One region of the Paenibacillus sp. fava2 genome, then DNA from elsewhere that is predicted to be linked to it. Evidence: riboswitches for the same ligand, from Rfam matches in the RefSeq annotation. Region 1 holds a riboswitch; each other region holds the start of a gene.

Region 1 (3,723 bases):
AGGTACCGGCGTTGGCGTGCTTGTCGGCGCTGCCGTCGGTGTCGATGTTGGTGCTGTTGTCGGTACCGGCGTCGGCGTTGCTGTCGGTGCCGTTGTCGGCTCCGGTGTCGCTGTGCTTGTCGGAACCGGCGTTGGCGTTGCTGTTGGTGTTACCGGGGTTCCGTTGTCACGGCCGGTATATGGCTTATGATGGAATTCCCCGCTTCCTTCCAGGGAAGCACCGATCATACTCCCGTTGATTTGCCCGTTATTAAAGGTAATCGCTGCGTTTGGTGCCAGCACAGTTCCCATTACACCGATACTCTCCAGCCGCAGAGCCGTTGCCTGCGGGAAGTTATAAAGCACCTTATTCTGGCTTACGCCAGTCAGCCCGTTTCCGTTCTTGAACGTGACCGAAGTTCCGTCAATATTAACGATAGCGGTAGATCCCTCCGGTGCAGTAATCCGCAGCTCATTGGCGGCAGTCAGCGTGCTTCCTGAAACCAAGAATACATTCAGCACAGGATCAGTGCCGGTCAATTTAATATTTCCATAGCTATCCTCAGTCTTGCCGTTCACCGTCAAAGCTGCAAGCTCCTGGGATTTAGCGCGGAGCAAGGCAAACTCCGAGACGAAGTTAATAACGTTCGCTTCTTTCCGCAGGGTTCCTGTCCCGCCCCGCGGTTTACCTGAACCTGTATAAGTGCCGCCGTACACGGCGTTACCGTTAACTTCCCCCATCTCATAGCTCAGATTGCCGCCAGCCACCAGCGAATCCATTTCTGAGCGTTCCGCAGCACTCAGGCTATGGCCTACCGAATATCCGCCCTGTGAAAGGGTAATATTGCCGCCTGCAGCCATTCTGCCTTCAGAATCACTATGGTAGCCTTTGAGATCACCAAGGATAAACACATTGTACTTACCCGCAACGCCCGGAAGGGGGGCACTGTCGGCTCTCACTTCACCCTGACCGGCCGAAGCCAGCCAGCCGCCGACCAGCAGGACTGCAGACATAGCCAGTGCAAAAGATAATTTGAATACAGATTTACGTTTCATTAATAATCCCCCCGTAAGATGCGATATAAATTTTGGTTATAGCAGCACCTTCACCTGAAAAATAAAAAAAACCGCCAGGAAGACAAGCTCCATGGCGGCCGGACGATCATAGCCCTCTCTCAAAGGCTGTAGACTCCTGACTTTGCGTCCCGCACTTTCGCGCGGTTTGCGATTATACATGAGAAGGTATGTAATTGGTAATAGAGAAAATAGTCTATGACATTTGTTACTTTAGAACTAAACTCAGTGTATTCCCTGATCCTCTGTATTGTCAATCTATTCCTTATAATATTTTGCCAATAACATTAGGAATTTTTCAAAAAAGAGCCTGTACGGCGGATTATATGCAGAAAAGCACTATAATTCTATCTATTCTCCAACTGATTCTCTCTCATGCTCAGGAATACCCGTACTCATTTACTTAAAATTGTTGTATTTAAAATATTTTCATTCTAGTAGTTTTGAACTACTTATTATTGAGATTATTATATTCCCGATTTAAGTAAAAAAGACTCCCCGCGGATCACTCCGCAGACAGTCTTCGTTCTTTGCGTGGGTTTAATATTATAACAGCTGCAGCCAGCCGATCATTGACATCCAGAGCGGAATACTTAAAAACAGGCCAAACACCAGACCGCGGCGGAGACTTCCTTCGTGATTCATCATCATTCTCCTTTTTTAACTGCATTATTCTTATCCTTAGTATTTCAAATTCAATATAAAACAATTCTAAATATTTTATTGTGAAAAATATCACATTATTACTGTTATTTTAAAATATTATGTTGCAAACAAAAAGGCCTTGCCATGGGAGTTGGCAAGACCTGCAGGGTACCATATAACACTGGGGGGTGTCTGGTATATTCACTATAAAGGATCTACCTGAAAATAAGCTGATAGCAAGCTAAAAATTACATTAAAATGGTCCAGCAGCCCAAAGTGCTGATCACTACGACCAGCGCTACAGGATAAAGAATTTTCCGGCTCACCTTATCTCTGAAGGTAAAAAACAGACATATCATACAAAGCCACGCAATTAGGAGACTGCCCATTTCCTATGCATTCGCTCCTTCCTGACCTCTGATCTATATTAAGAAGATACCCGCCGGGCACCCGATACATACCATTTTGTACGGCATTTTTTTCTCCTATATATAGAAGAAAAGCGCGGCAACCGGTAAAATCCGGAACACCGCGCAGCATCAATTGTTGTAGTTCCAGCCTGTGCTTGCATAAGTACGGTCTCTCGCTCCCTTACTAATATAAAGCAAACTGCTGATTTGTCAAATGGAACAGCTTCCCGGAGACTCTCAGATGCAGAGCTCAGCACCTTCCGCTGCAAAAACAAAGCGCAGCATCGGACTGAACAGCGGCTGCAGCACAGACATATGTCCTTCGCCCTGGAATTCCTTATAGGACAGCCGGCTGAGCCCGCAGCCGTTATATGGGATCAGCCGCTCATGGAAGGCCCTGGCATTCTCCAGCATACCGGCCTCCTCCGAGCCGATGCCGATCATCAGCGAGCAGGCAAGCTCCCCGCTGCGCAGCTTGTCCTCCAGCTCCGGCAGCATATCAAACAGCACCCTGCCCTTCCACCAGAGGGACGGGCTGCCTGCGATATAAGTGCTGAACAGCCGGCTGCGGCGGATCAGCGTATACAGGGCGAAGAAGCCGCCCAGTGAATGTCCGAACAGCGCAGCCCTGGAGTGATCCACGCGGTATCTGCGGCTGATCAGCGGCATCAGCTCCAGCTCAATAAAGTCGAGAAAGGTATCCGCCCCGCCGTTCACCGGCCAGGGGGAGCCGTCCGGACGCAGACCCTGCTGTACATCCGGCAGGGTAAGATCGCGGAAGCGCCGCTCGGCCACAAACGGCCCGTCTGCCGGATAACCGATGGAGATTACCATACCGGACGGAAGCCCCCGCGGATGCCGGGTCTGCAGCCGCATCGCATCGTTCAGGGAAGCGAAATAGGCATTGCCGTCGACGGTGTACAGAACCGGGTAACCCTCCGGCGGCGGGGGCTTCAGCGGGATATGGGCAAAGATCCGGTAAGTCAGGCCATTATACAGGGAGGTCATGTCCCACATCTCGGTTCCCGGCAGCATGCAGGCACTGACAGGTGAGATCAGCCCAGGCTCCATCCCGGCCCGCAGCGCCCCCGCCTCCTGTCCGTCAGCCGCTCCGTACAGCCACTGCAGCGCTTCAGGAAACTGCGCCGACATAGAGGCAAGGTCATGGGCAGCCCCGTCGGCAATCGAGAGCCGCAGCCGCTGCTCATCAGCCAGCTGCCCCCTCAGGTTGCGGTACAGCTGCAATGTGCTGGGCACGGCATGCCGCTGAATATTCTGCTTATATACGCCCTCACGGTTGCCTACAGAGAAATACAGCCGCTGCCCCCGGTCAGGCAGCGGGTTAGCTTCTGTGTAGCTAAGCATCCCTTCATACCATATGGAAGGTGACAGCATCCCGAACCTCCCGAAGGCATCGGGCCGGCGGTAAGCGGCCAGCAGCGTCACCAGGCCGCCCAGCGAATAGCCGATCAGCCCGGTATTGTCCGGTTCCGGGGCTGTCCTCAGGACAGAATCGATGTAAGGCTTGATGCCATCGGCGATTTCATCGAGATAGGCAGACCCGCGGCCGCCGAAGGCCGGTCTGCCTTCTGTTGCAGCAGACTCCGGCCAGGGT
Region 2 (3,723 bases), 2.8 Mb from region 1:
GGTGATCCGCTCCTTGCAAGCGGCACAACCGATGCTTCCGCGTTCACAGGCTTCCCTAATCTCTGCCGATTCCAGCGGGTTAAAGGCCTGGTGATAAGCGTAAATCGGGCAGATCTCCGGATGGCCGGGATCATTTTTGCGTAAACGGGCAGGATCGGTCACCGCTCTTTTGATTGTCCGCGTGACTTCTTCAGTCGAAGAATCTAGGGTGATGGCATTGCCGAGGCTTTTGCTCATTTTAGCGTTGCCGTCTGTACCGATCAGCCGCGGCGTTTCACTCAGCAACGCTTGCGGTTCGGCAAATACAGGCTTATACAGCTCATTGAAACGGCGTACGATTTTGCGTGTAAGCTCCAGATGAGGCAGCTGATCCTCTCCGACCGGAATGACGGTTGCTTTGCAGAATGTAATATCCGCTGCCTGGCTGACGGGATAACCGAGAAATCCGTAATACATTTCATCAAAATGGCTGCTTTTCGCTTCCGCCTTCACTGTAGGGTTATGCCGCAGCAGATTTACCGTAACAAACATGGAAAAATAGATAGTCAGTTCGGCAATTTCCGGGATCAGCGACTGGATATAAAGGGTAGTCCGCTCAGGATCAATTCCTGCGGCCAGATAATCGAGTGTGATCTCACTGATATGGCGGCGGATATAGTCCGGCCGTTCAAAATGGGTCGTCAGCGCCTGCACATCCGCTAAAAATACAAACGATTCATATTGATCCTGCAGCATTACCCTGTTCTTGAGACTGCCCGAGTAATGGCCAAGGTGCAGCTTGCCGGTAACGCGGTCCCCTGTGAGCATACGTTCTTTGTTCATTCCAATTCCTCCTGGTATATTTTGTGATAATCCGTCGCCACCACCAGCCATCCTCCATGGCCATCACCCCCTTCAGCAAATAAAAAAACTCCGTCCGCTAAGGACGAAGTTATCGTTATGCCACCTTAATTAACCGCTTCGCTGCTTGATCTGCAGGTATCCGGTCTGGTCAATACGGTGCGGAGTCCACAAAAGATGTGAAGCTCGATACCGCTCCCGTGATAACGGCGGGATTCCCGGCATTTCCCTACTGCATCCTTGCAGACGGTTCGGAAAAGCAACTACAAAGTCCATTCACACCTGTGCCGGACACCGGTTCGCAGCGTCCACCGGCTCTCTGAAGTCCTTAATACAGGGTTACTTACCCTTTGTCAACGTTGTTACTGATATTGTGGATAATATTAACTTAAGAAGCAGGTGGAGTCAATCTGTTCCTTTGGGAATTTTTCGGTTATTACAAGCAGGATTAGGGAATTTGAATGTAGAATTATAAATAAAGCTAGACACTTAATACCAAATATGTTTGTAATTCAGAGGCGCCAGCTGATGAACAAAGGCAACTCCGCCGAAAGGCGGAAGACGCAAAGCCACCGGTCTAAACCGCAGAAACAGCGGCATGACAGCGGGGACGCTCATATAGTTTGGTTTTTTTGTTGTCTAAATACAACAAGGGAGAGTTGCAATCATGCTGTAATACAGAAACAGCCTGCCCGGCAGGAGCGCTTTGACCTGTTTTGATCACTATTGAAAACTGTTGAACACATTCTGAAAGATTCATACCTTTGCTTCCTTTTATCAAACAAACAGAACTGGAGATGTCCTTAAGATGATAGCAGAAACAACTATGCACCCTGAATGGAATACAATTTTTATCAGCCTGCACGGGTTTGCCGACCTCGAAGAGACCATTAAAGAGGTGGATATTTTCGAAGCCCAGATGCCGCATCTGCCGCTGAAGGAGATGTCGCTGATCATTGACTGCACGGACATGGCACCCTTCAAAGCAGAAATTCTGCCGGTGCTTGAACGCTGCTACGTGATGTATAACAGCTTCAAGCATGCCGTTCTCGTCAATCCGGTTAAAGTGGTGGCCAAGTCGCAATTGCAGCGAGTAGCGCCAAAAGCCAGCTTTAACGGCCATTTTGTAGATACTGTGGACGAAGCGTGGGCTATTGTAAAAGGCTAGCTCAGACCCGCAAGAGACCGGACGGCTCTAACGTATCATGCTGACAAAATAACAAATACACTAACAAAGGTGGGCCGATATGGTTAACGTAAGGATTGCAGGAACTGAAGTGTACCATCCGCCATTCAAAGTTAGCAATGCACAATTGGCTGAACAGGCTGGCGAAGCTGCAGACAAGCTTATTGGTATTTGGGAGTATTTTGGCCGTAAGGATCGTTATTATGCGACCACCTATGAAGAAAGCACGCTGTATATGGCCATTCAAGCCTCTAAAGCGCTGCTTGCGGGCAGCGGGCTTGGCGGAGAGGATCTCGATATGATCGTTGTCTCCTCGGGCACCCATGAATACAGTGCGCCGACTGACGCTGCCCTGCTGCACCAGGCAATCGGGGGGAAACAGTCCTGTATTGTATACGACAGCAATGCGAACTGCGTGGGAATGGTAGTCGCCGCAGACCAGGCAGCCCGTTCGATGATGACCAATCCCGGAGTAAGGTATGCGCTGGTTGTCGGCTCTGAGCAGATCGCCCGCTTTTATAAAGAAGGGGATCTGGCTTCAAAAGGACTTTGCGGGGATGCTGCCTGCGCGGTTCTGCTGGAACGGGTAGAGGAAGGGGACTCCGGACTGATTGATTCCGCTTATTATACCAATACGCAAAAGGCGGAAGACATGCTGTTTCCGTCTGCCGGTATGACCCAGATGTTCGGAGAGCATCTTACGCTTGAGGAAAAAAAGATCTATCTGCATCCCGAGTATAATGTCAATGTGGCATTCCCTACAGCAGTGACCAATATTGAAAGCCTGCTCCATAAACACGGATATGCCAAAAGAGAGGTTAAGCACTACATTCTCAGCCAGCTGAACCTTTCAGTGATCAAAGAGATTGCCGGCAAGCTGCAGGAGGATGAAGCCAAATTTCCTTATATAGGTGATATTTACGGGTATACAGGGACCAGCAGCCCGTTCATTACCCTGCATCATGCCATCAAGGACGGGACACTCGTACCCGGTGATTTGTTCTTCATGTGGTCGGTCGGTGCAGGGATTACAAGCTGTGCTACACTGTGGAGACTCTAACCCGGATTATTACTATAGCAGAACCATTAAGAAGCCTGCGCAGACTGCGCAGGCTTCATTCTTTTCCCCGCAGTGACGGGACTATATCAGTTTGCGATTCCGATGGCAATCGCGGGTGACAGCTCAGGATCCAGCTGCTTCATCAGCTTCAGCAGATTGCTCTCAGACATGGCGATGCAGCCGGCAGTTGGCTGGCCGGCTCCTCTCCAGATATGCAAAAAGATTGCACTGCCCTTGCCGGGCACGACCGGTTCATCATTTTACCTTACGACGACGGCATACTTATACAGCGGGTGCAGGAGACGTTCGTAGGACGCCCAGCGGCTCCCGGGATCTCCGGTAAAGGTGACCCGCTTATTGTATTCGGCAGAGCCGGGGTCATCAATCCAGTAGTCCCGGCTGCCGACTTTGCTGTACGGGAGTTTGAGGCCTTCCGGACCAGCAGCGGAGCCGAAAGCCTCCCCGAGCCTGAAGACCCCTGAGGGCGTGCGCTTGTCGCCTTCTTTTGTTTTGCCGATGCCGCCTGCACCCAGCGTTACCGGTATGCCTGATAGCACCGTCTTCCAGCTTCCGCTACGATTCTCGCGTAATGAAAGGACTCCTGTAGTGGAGCGTGAAGAAGAGGCCGTTACGACAA
Region 3 (3,723 bases), 160 kb from region 1:
CCTGAAGGAGAAAAATCGTTATGTCCGGGGGCTGGTAAGCTGGGTAGGCTTCCGCCAGACGATGGTCGAATATGTGCGTGAGGAGCGTTTTGCCGGAGAAACTAAGTATCCGCTGAAGAAAATGGTCCGGTTTGCGCTGGACGGCATCACCTCCTTTTCCCATAAACCGCTCAAAATAGCATCCTATGTCGGATTCTTTTTGGCCTTCTCCAGTTTCTTATATCTCTTCTTCATCTTGTTTCAGAAGCTGTTCACGACGTGGGCAGTTCCCGGCTGGACCTCTATTGTCGGCGTCAATCTGCTATTTAACGGCATCGTGCTGATGCTGCTGGGGGTAATCGGAGAATACATCGGACGGATCTATGATGAATCCAAAGACCGGCCGCTGTATATTGTAAGGGAAACGAGAGGGTACGAGGACGGAGAATATCCGGACCTACGGGAAGGCAAACGTTATGAAAAGTAACAGACTGAACGCTGGGTTTATCCAGTTCCTAAAGTTCAACGCCGTAGGTTTGCTTAATACCTTGATAGATTTTGCAGTATTTACACTGCTGCATTCACTGGGGATGATGAACGCTCCAGCGCAGGTCATTTCTTATAGTGCAGGGACAGCGAATAGTTTTTTCTGGAACAAAAAGGTGACCTTTCGTGACCGGGCAACTAACCAGCGCGGCTCTGACCGTCTCCAGCTGGTGAGGTTTATCATCCTCAATCTGGCCGTGCTGGGTATTTCGGTGCTGCTGATGCATTTTCTGACGGACAGCTTCGGCATTCAGGTGCTGATAGCCAAGGTGTTCGTTACGTTCGTAACGGTAATTATCAACTTTTTCGGAAGCCGTATGTGGGTGTTCTAGGCAATTACCCGGACAGGGACTGCCCTGTTCAAGAATATAAAGGGGGATGTTCATGCGCAAGTTTTCCTATTTGATTATTTTGGCGGGCGTCCTTATTATGCTGTATCCCAAAGCAAGCGAGTGGTACAACGACAGGCAGCAGGCTAAACTGCTGGAGGAAGCTGAACAAGCCTACAGCGAACTGGCACCAACAGCCGGACCGGATCTGCAAAAGCCCTATGCGGAGGTGACCCAGCTGCTGGCTGAAGAGTCGGTGCAGGAGGAGGAGGTACAGCCTTCTGCGGAGCCCGTTGAAGAGATTGCTGTGGGCGGCAAAATCACCGGAATCATTGAGATTGACCGGATCGATCTGAAGCTTCCTGTTCTTGAAGGTGCGACAAAGGCGAATATGAAGCATGCTGCCGCCCATATGAAGGAGACGGCTCCGCTGGGTGAGGTAGGCAATGCGGCTATAGCTGCGCACAGATCCAGAACAGCCGGCAGGCTTTTTAACAGGCTGGATGAAGTAAAGATCGGGGACACCATCAAGATAAAGACGAGTGCAGAGGAGTATCAGTACGTAGTATATGATATTTCTATAGTGGAGCCGACGGATGTGTCGGTGTTGAACGGCAATGGGGAAGATAAAATCCTGACCCTAATCACCTGTGATCCGCTGGTTAACCCGACTCACCGGCTGATTATTCATGCTAAGCTTTCTTGAAAACAGACAAAAAAGGATTCAGCGCGAATTAACGAAAATTTTATTGAAAAATGCTGAAATTCTAGTAAAATAGGTCTTGTATCTGGGCGAATATATGGTAGTATATAACTATAAAAGCACACACGATAACGGCAAACCTATCGAAAGGTAGGGACGCAAAGCTAAAGGGCCTTCCCGTAAGGATGGCAGCCAGCTACCGAATGAAGGGCTTTTTTTGTTGGCTATTCAATCCAAAATCTAGTATTTTTGGTAGATTAAGAGATAGATAAAGCTGCACACGATAATGGCAAACCTATCGAAAGGTAGGGACGCAAAGCTAGAGGGCCTTCCCGTAAGGATGGCAGCCAGCTACCGAAAGGAGTTTTATCCATGAAAAAATTTTATTTCATGCTGTTAACATTGTTCGTAGTTGTCACTTCCGTTCAGACAAGCACAGCTTCAGCTGCAACTGCAGACTCAAGCTGGTTGAATACATCGAAGCTCGATCAAGGTGTTGTTGCAGTATCCTATGATGTACCTGCTGACAAACGTATCAAGGTTATGATTACGAAAGACGGCAACAGCTATACTTACAATCTGTATGCTTCCCAGTCGACAGAATCCTTCCCGCTGCAGCAAGGCAACGGCACTTATAAAGTATCTGTTCTTGAGAACACAACCGGTAACAAATATAAAGTGGTGTCTTCCGAAGATGTTGAGCTTAAACTCAGCAATGCTAACGCCGTATACTTGAGCTCCGTACAGAACGTGAAATGGACCTCTTCCGATAAAGCAGTACTGAAAGCTAAACAGCTTACAAAAGGCTTGACTACAGATGAAGCTAAGGTAAAAGCGATCTATAACTACATCGTAGCAAATGTTAAGTATGACAACGCATTGGCTGCTACTGTAACACCGGACTATATTCCTAACAATGACAGCACACTGCTCTCCAATAAAGGCATTTGCTATGACTATGCTTCCTTGTTCGCTACTATGCTTCGCAGTGAAGGCATTCCAACAAAGCTTGTAATGGGTAACACAAGCTATGTATCGACATATCATGCTTGGAATGAAGTTCTGCTTAATGGCAAATGGGTAACAATTGATACTACAGTTGACGCTGGCCTGGCTAAAAACAACAAAGACGTTGGCCTGACTAAAGTTGCGAGCAAATATAGCGCTGCTAAATTCTACTAAGAACCATGATAATACGGTGACATTGAGACAACCTGCTAATATAATTTAGCAGGTTGTCTTTTTTTTGATTAAGGGGTTGCTTTTTGTCAGTGATGTGGGGTATTATAGGTAAGCGTTGTTAGAGCGCGTCAAAGTTTGACTGAAATTGATTGAAAAATGGATTTCAAAAAAAAAGCTTGCGCTTCTGAAACAAACGTGATATTATATAAGAGTTGCTGCTGACGAGAACATCGAAAGCGACAACGAGCTTGATCTTTGAAAACTGAACAACGAGTGAGTATCGGAATTCACTTCGGTGATTCCAAAACTGATGATTTTCGCAGCGTCTTGTACGCTTTAGAAATTCATCTTGAGAATGTAAATTCTCGTCAGATGTTTCAAAATGAGCGAATCGCTCTTTTCAATACTTTATTGGAGAGTTTGATCCTGGCTCAGGACGAACGCTGGCGGCGTGCCTAATACATGCAAGTCGAGCGGAGCTTATCCTTCGGGGTGAGCTTAGCGGCGGACGGGTGAGTAACACGTAGGCAACCTGCCCCTTAGCCTGGGATAACTACCGGAAACGGTAGCTAATACCGGATAATCCCTTTCCTCGCCTGAGGGAAGGATAAAAGGCGGAGCAATCTGTCGATAAGGGATGGGCCTGCGGCGCATTAGCTAGTTGGTGAGGTAACGGCTCACCAAGGCGACGATGCGTAGCCGACCTGAGAGGGTGAACGGCCACACTGGGACTGAGACACGGCCCAGACTCCTACGGGAGGCAGCAGTAGGGAATCTTCCGCAATGGGCGAAAGCCTGACGGAGCAACGCCGCGTGAGTGATGAAGGTTTTCGGATCGTAAAGCTCTGTTGCCAGGGAAGAACGTCCGGTAGAGTAACTGCTACCGGAGTGACGGTACCTGAGAAGAAAGCCCCGGCTAACTACGTGCCAGCAGCCGCGGTAATACGTAGGGGGCAAGCGTTGTCCGGAATTATTGGGCGTAAA
Region 4 (3,723 bases), 810 kb from region 1:
CCCTGTTGATCAATATGATTATTGTCCCGCCCAAGGGCTTCGCCAAGGTTAAGGGCCTGGCGCTTCAAGGAAGCCTGCTGCTGGCCGATTCATTAAGTGGGCTCGCTTCGGGCGGCAGAAACGGTGAACCGGCCCGTGATATGCTGAAGCGCTCCGGCGGACTGCTCGCGAAGAGCAGCAGCCTGCAGAAGGAGCTGCTGTACACGCTGTCGCACTATCCCTGCCGCAAGGATCTGAGCGGGCTGACCCAGGCCACGTCGCATCTGCAGAAGGTTCATTTCTATATCCAGGAAATTGCTGAAGAGCTGACCCTGCTGCCTGCCCACTACGCCGGTTCGGACCGGATGAATGAGGTGATGGCTGCAGCAGCCGATTGCATCGCTCTCTACGGCACCAAGACGCTTTCTGATGCCGAAGCCCGGCGGCCGCTGCCGGAATGTCTGCGCCGGGCCCGGGAGCTGCAGCTCTCCTGGTTCTCCGAGCTGCAGGCGGAATGTCCGCTGACAGCCATCCGCGATCTCGGCGCCGTCTTTTCACATCTGAACCGGGTGCTTGATGTTATTGAACAGGCCGATTATACGGCCGTTTCTGCAGCGGCCGTTCCGGTAAGAAGCGGATCCGCCCGCAGCATCCGTCTCGGAAGCAAAGGACTCTCCCACAAGCTTTAAGCTTGGGAGGGTCTTTTTTAGGATAAACACTTAACGCTTTGGGGTCTCCTCCAAAAAGGTCCGGAGTCAACCTCCATGCTAAGAATCCGCCTCCCGGAGCCTGACTGGAGATAAAGACCCAATACCGGCTCTTACACCGTACTCCAGCTGCAATTTTCGGATGAATTTACAGTTGAAAACTCACTGCACAAGTATTAAAATTAGGATTATTTGCAGCATTTGTCGGAATTCAGTACTATAGCACCAGTTATGAATCTTTTATTGCCGATTCTAGTCGAATAAATGACCTCATGCTGAATGTTTATCAATGTCTCATGTATAATGGCAAACTGTCCGAAAGGGCAGGACGCAAAGCAATGGGCCTAACAATGCGCTGTCGCATTTACGGCTGCCAGGCTGCCGGTTTCTGATAAAACTAGAAGCGAGGTTATAACAATGCCGAACCACACTCTCGAACAGCCACGGCATGCGTTCAGTATCATGCCTGCCTTCAGTACTGCTGATCCCATACAGTCCTCCATCCGCTCCAAGCCGTTTGGAACAGCCGGTAATGAGGAGAAGAACGGGAGAATCATCGTGCAGAATGACCAGATTTTTATAACACCTCCCTTGCCCGGCGGCAAAGCTGCTGTTATCTCTGCCCTTCACCCTGTTGTCCTCAAGATTAACCGGATCAAAGCAGCCGAGCCTGTTGCCATTACATCATCTGACCATCTGAGCTGGGAAATCAGCGAGAAGCCGCAGTACCAGATTACTGTTTCTGAGGACGGGCTAAGCGCCTACTTTACCCTCTACCGGGTCGAAAAGTATGCCTGGAGGCTGGTCAATTGCCCGGCTTCGGCTGAGGTCTGTGTCCGGGCGGAGCCGAACTATGATCTGCTGCTCTCCAGGCTGACCGTTAATCAGATTCTGGCCGAACTCTCCAATAGCTCCTTCATTCCCAATCTCAACATTCCTGCCTTGTATGCCGAGCTGAATAATCCGACTTATCTCCCGGTCTGCATCGCAGTGGGCAAACCGCCGCTGCCGGGAACAGACGGACGGCTTGAGCCCCTGGCCAGACTGTCTATCGCTGAAGTATTCAGCAGCAGTGAAGTCCCTGATCCGGAGAATATACTTGATTATCCAGGGATCCCTTCTGTACGGACAGGCGGGATACTGGCACGCAGGCTGCCTCCGCAGGAAGGCTTGCCCGGTTCTGACGTTTACGGCAGCATTCTGCCCTCTCCCCCGCCGGAGGATATCATCCTGAAGCCTGCTGATTGCTACTCGCTGCTCCCGAACGGCGATATTGCTGCGCTCCGTGACGGCCGGCCGCGGATTACAGGCTGGGGAACCCGGATGATGAGCATTGATTTTCCCGATATGCATGTAGTGCAGAAGAGTATGATCACCGCTAACAGTGCAGTTTGGTTTGCAGGAGATGTAATGTTTCCGGGTGGAATCGGTGATCATTGCACGATAGAGGCATTAGGAAACGTATACATATTCGGCGATGTCCGTCATGCCGTCATTGCCGCTACCGGCAGTGTAATCATACGCGGCAAAGTAACGGACTGCCGCATCTACTGCGGCGACTGCGGGGCAAAACAGCACCGGCTGTATACAATTCCCGGACAGCTGATTGATGAGCTGTCCTTGCTCAGGAACGCCGCCCTCCTCCTGGAGGAGAATCTCCGCTCCCGGCAGCAGCCCGTGAAATACGGGCTGGTCATACTGCTCCTGCTGGAGAGCAAATACGTCCATCTTCCCGGCCTGATGAAGGGGCTGCAGGAGCTGCTTGCCGAGGGCAAGCCTGCAGCTCCGGCTGATTCCGGGCAGTTAAAGCATATGCTGGAGATCTTCCTGCATCCCGGACAGTTCACTGAATTTATTAATGACGCCGTGATCACCACCTTTCTGGATCTGCTGGAGGAGCTTCGTGACGGGATTCTCCATATGCATGAGGGGAATGTCCGGCTTGATCTTGCCTGCTCGGAGGACAGTCTGCTCCATTCCGGAGGAGACCTTTATATTCATGGAGAGGGCGCTGCGAACAGCACACTGCTGGCAGCGGGTAATGTCCGCTTCCTGATGGCACAATCGGTATGCAACGGTTCTACAGTTGAAGCCGGAGACTCCATTGCGTTGCAGCAGGCCGGAGCTGCAGCAGGCCGGCAGTCTGTGCTTGCCGCCGGCCGCAAAATCAGCGTCCGCCAAATAGAAGATACCCGGATAACCATTGGCGAACATACCGCCAAGTTCACTCTACCTGCGGGAGAAGCCGTCTTCACGGCCCAGAGCCTGCGGTTAAGAAACCGGACCTGACCCATACGAAAAGAGCCTGCAGAATGCCGCACAAAGGCAGCCTGCAGGCTCTTTGGGTCTGATCATAACCAGGAACCGCCTGGCGGAGCATCTCTTTTAGAGTGAATGTTTCAGCCGCCGCTTACGCCCAAGATTTACATTCACCAGCAGAATACTGCCAACGATGAGCACCATCCCCGCAATAAGATTAAGTGTAATCTGTTCGTGCAGCAGCACCACGCTTGAGCCGATGGAGATTAACGGGATCAGGAAGGTGAAGGAGCCCACTTTTCCGGCCTCACCCTCATTAATCAGCTTGAAATAAACCATCCAGCCAAGGGCGATGACGAATACGGCAATAAACAGTGTGTTCATAATAAAAGCGCCGCTCCAGGTAATGGCTGCCCAACTCTCTGTAACGGAGCCGGCACCCAGCAGAATGACACCGCCGATCATGATCTGCATGGCTGTCAGCCACAGCATATCCACCCGCGCCGCATTCCGCTTCATATATACGGTACCAAGCGCCCAGCATAACGCGCTGGCCAGAGCCAGCAGTACACCAGCCGCAGAGATGCTGCCGGTAAAACCGCCGATACTGAGCGCGGCTACCCCGGCGAAGCCGAGCAGGAGACCGAATATTTTCAGTCCGTACATGCTCTCTCCAAGCCAGATCCAGGCAAAGATACCCAGCAGTACAGGCTGCAGAAAGACAATGGCCGAGAACAGGCCGGAAGGGACATATTGCAGCCCTATGGTCTGAAACCCG

Evidence for each region. A riboswitch is a leader RNA that binds a small molecule or an ion and turns the genes downstream of it on or off. The one in region 1 is predicted to bind cyclic di-GMP.
Region 2: it holds a riboswitch for cyclic di-GMP, as region 1 does, so the genes downstream of both, AC4G46_RS14315 (hypothetical protein) here and AC4G46_RS02430 (choice-of-anchor A family protein) in region 1, are expected to answer to the same signal.
Region 3: it holds a riboswitch for cyclic di-GMP, as region 1 does, so the genes downstream of both, AC4G46_RS03125 (transglutaminase-like domain-containing protein) here and AC4G46_RS02430 (choice-of-anchor A family protein) in region 1, are expected to answer to the same signal.
Region 4: it holds a riboswitch for cyclic di-GMP, as region 1 does, so the genes downstream of both, AC4G46_RS30810 (flagellar assembly protein A) here and AC4G46_RS02430 (choice-of-anchor A family protein) in region 1, are expected to answer to the same signal.

What each region holds. Positions count from the first base shown of each region.
Region 1 is NZ_CM177755.1:522,440-526,162, reverse strand. It holds gene AC4G46_RS02430 (choice-of-anchor A family protein) at 1-1,035, opposite strand, end outside; cyclic di-GMP riboswitch class I at 1,126-1,216, opposite strand; gene AC4G46_RS02425 (alpha/beta hydrolase) at 2,346-3,723, opposite strand, start outside.
Region 2 is NZ_CM177755.1:3,339,308-3,343,030, forward strand. It holds gene trpS (tryptophan--tRNA ligase) at 1-822, opposite strand, end outside; T-box leader at 919-1,206, opposite strand; cyclic di-GMP riboswitch class I at 1,368-1,458, shown strand; gene AC4G46_RS14310 (hypothetical protein) at 1,418-1,600, opposite strand; gene AC4G46_RS14315 (hypothetical protein) at 1,649-2,008, shown strand; gene AC4G46_RS14320 (ketoacyl-ACP synthase III) at 2,088-3,086, shown strand; gene AC4G46_RS14325 (hypothetical protein) at 3,173-3,331, opposite strand; gene AC4G46_RS14330 (hypothetical protein) at 3,347-3,723, opposite strand, start outside.
Region 3 is NZ_CM177755.1:678,759-682,481, forward strand. It holds gene AC4G46_RS03110 (glycosyltransferase family 2 protein) at 1-466, shown strand, start outside; gene AC4G46_RS03115 (GtrA family protein) at 456-857, shown strand; gene AC4G46_RS03120 (class D sortase) at 910-1,560, shown strand; cyclic di-GMP riboswitch class I at 1,681-1,761, shown strand; cyclic di-GMP riboswitch class I at 1,836-1,916, shown strand; gene AC4G46_RS03125 (transglutaminase-like domain-containing protein) at 1,930-2,739, shown strand; rRNA gene AC4G46_RS03130 (16S ribosomal RNA) at 3,148-3,723, shown strand, end outside.
Region 4 is NZ_CM177755.1:6,987,145-6,990,867, forward strand. It holds gene AC4G46_RS30805 (FUSC family protein) at 1-668, shown strand, start outside; cyclic di-GMP riboswitch class I at 982-1,072, shown strand; gene AC4G46_RS30810 (flagellar assembly protein A) at 1,104-2,975, shown strand; gene AC4G46_RS30815 (DMT family transporter) at 3,072-3,723, opposite strand, start outside.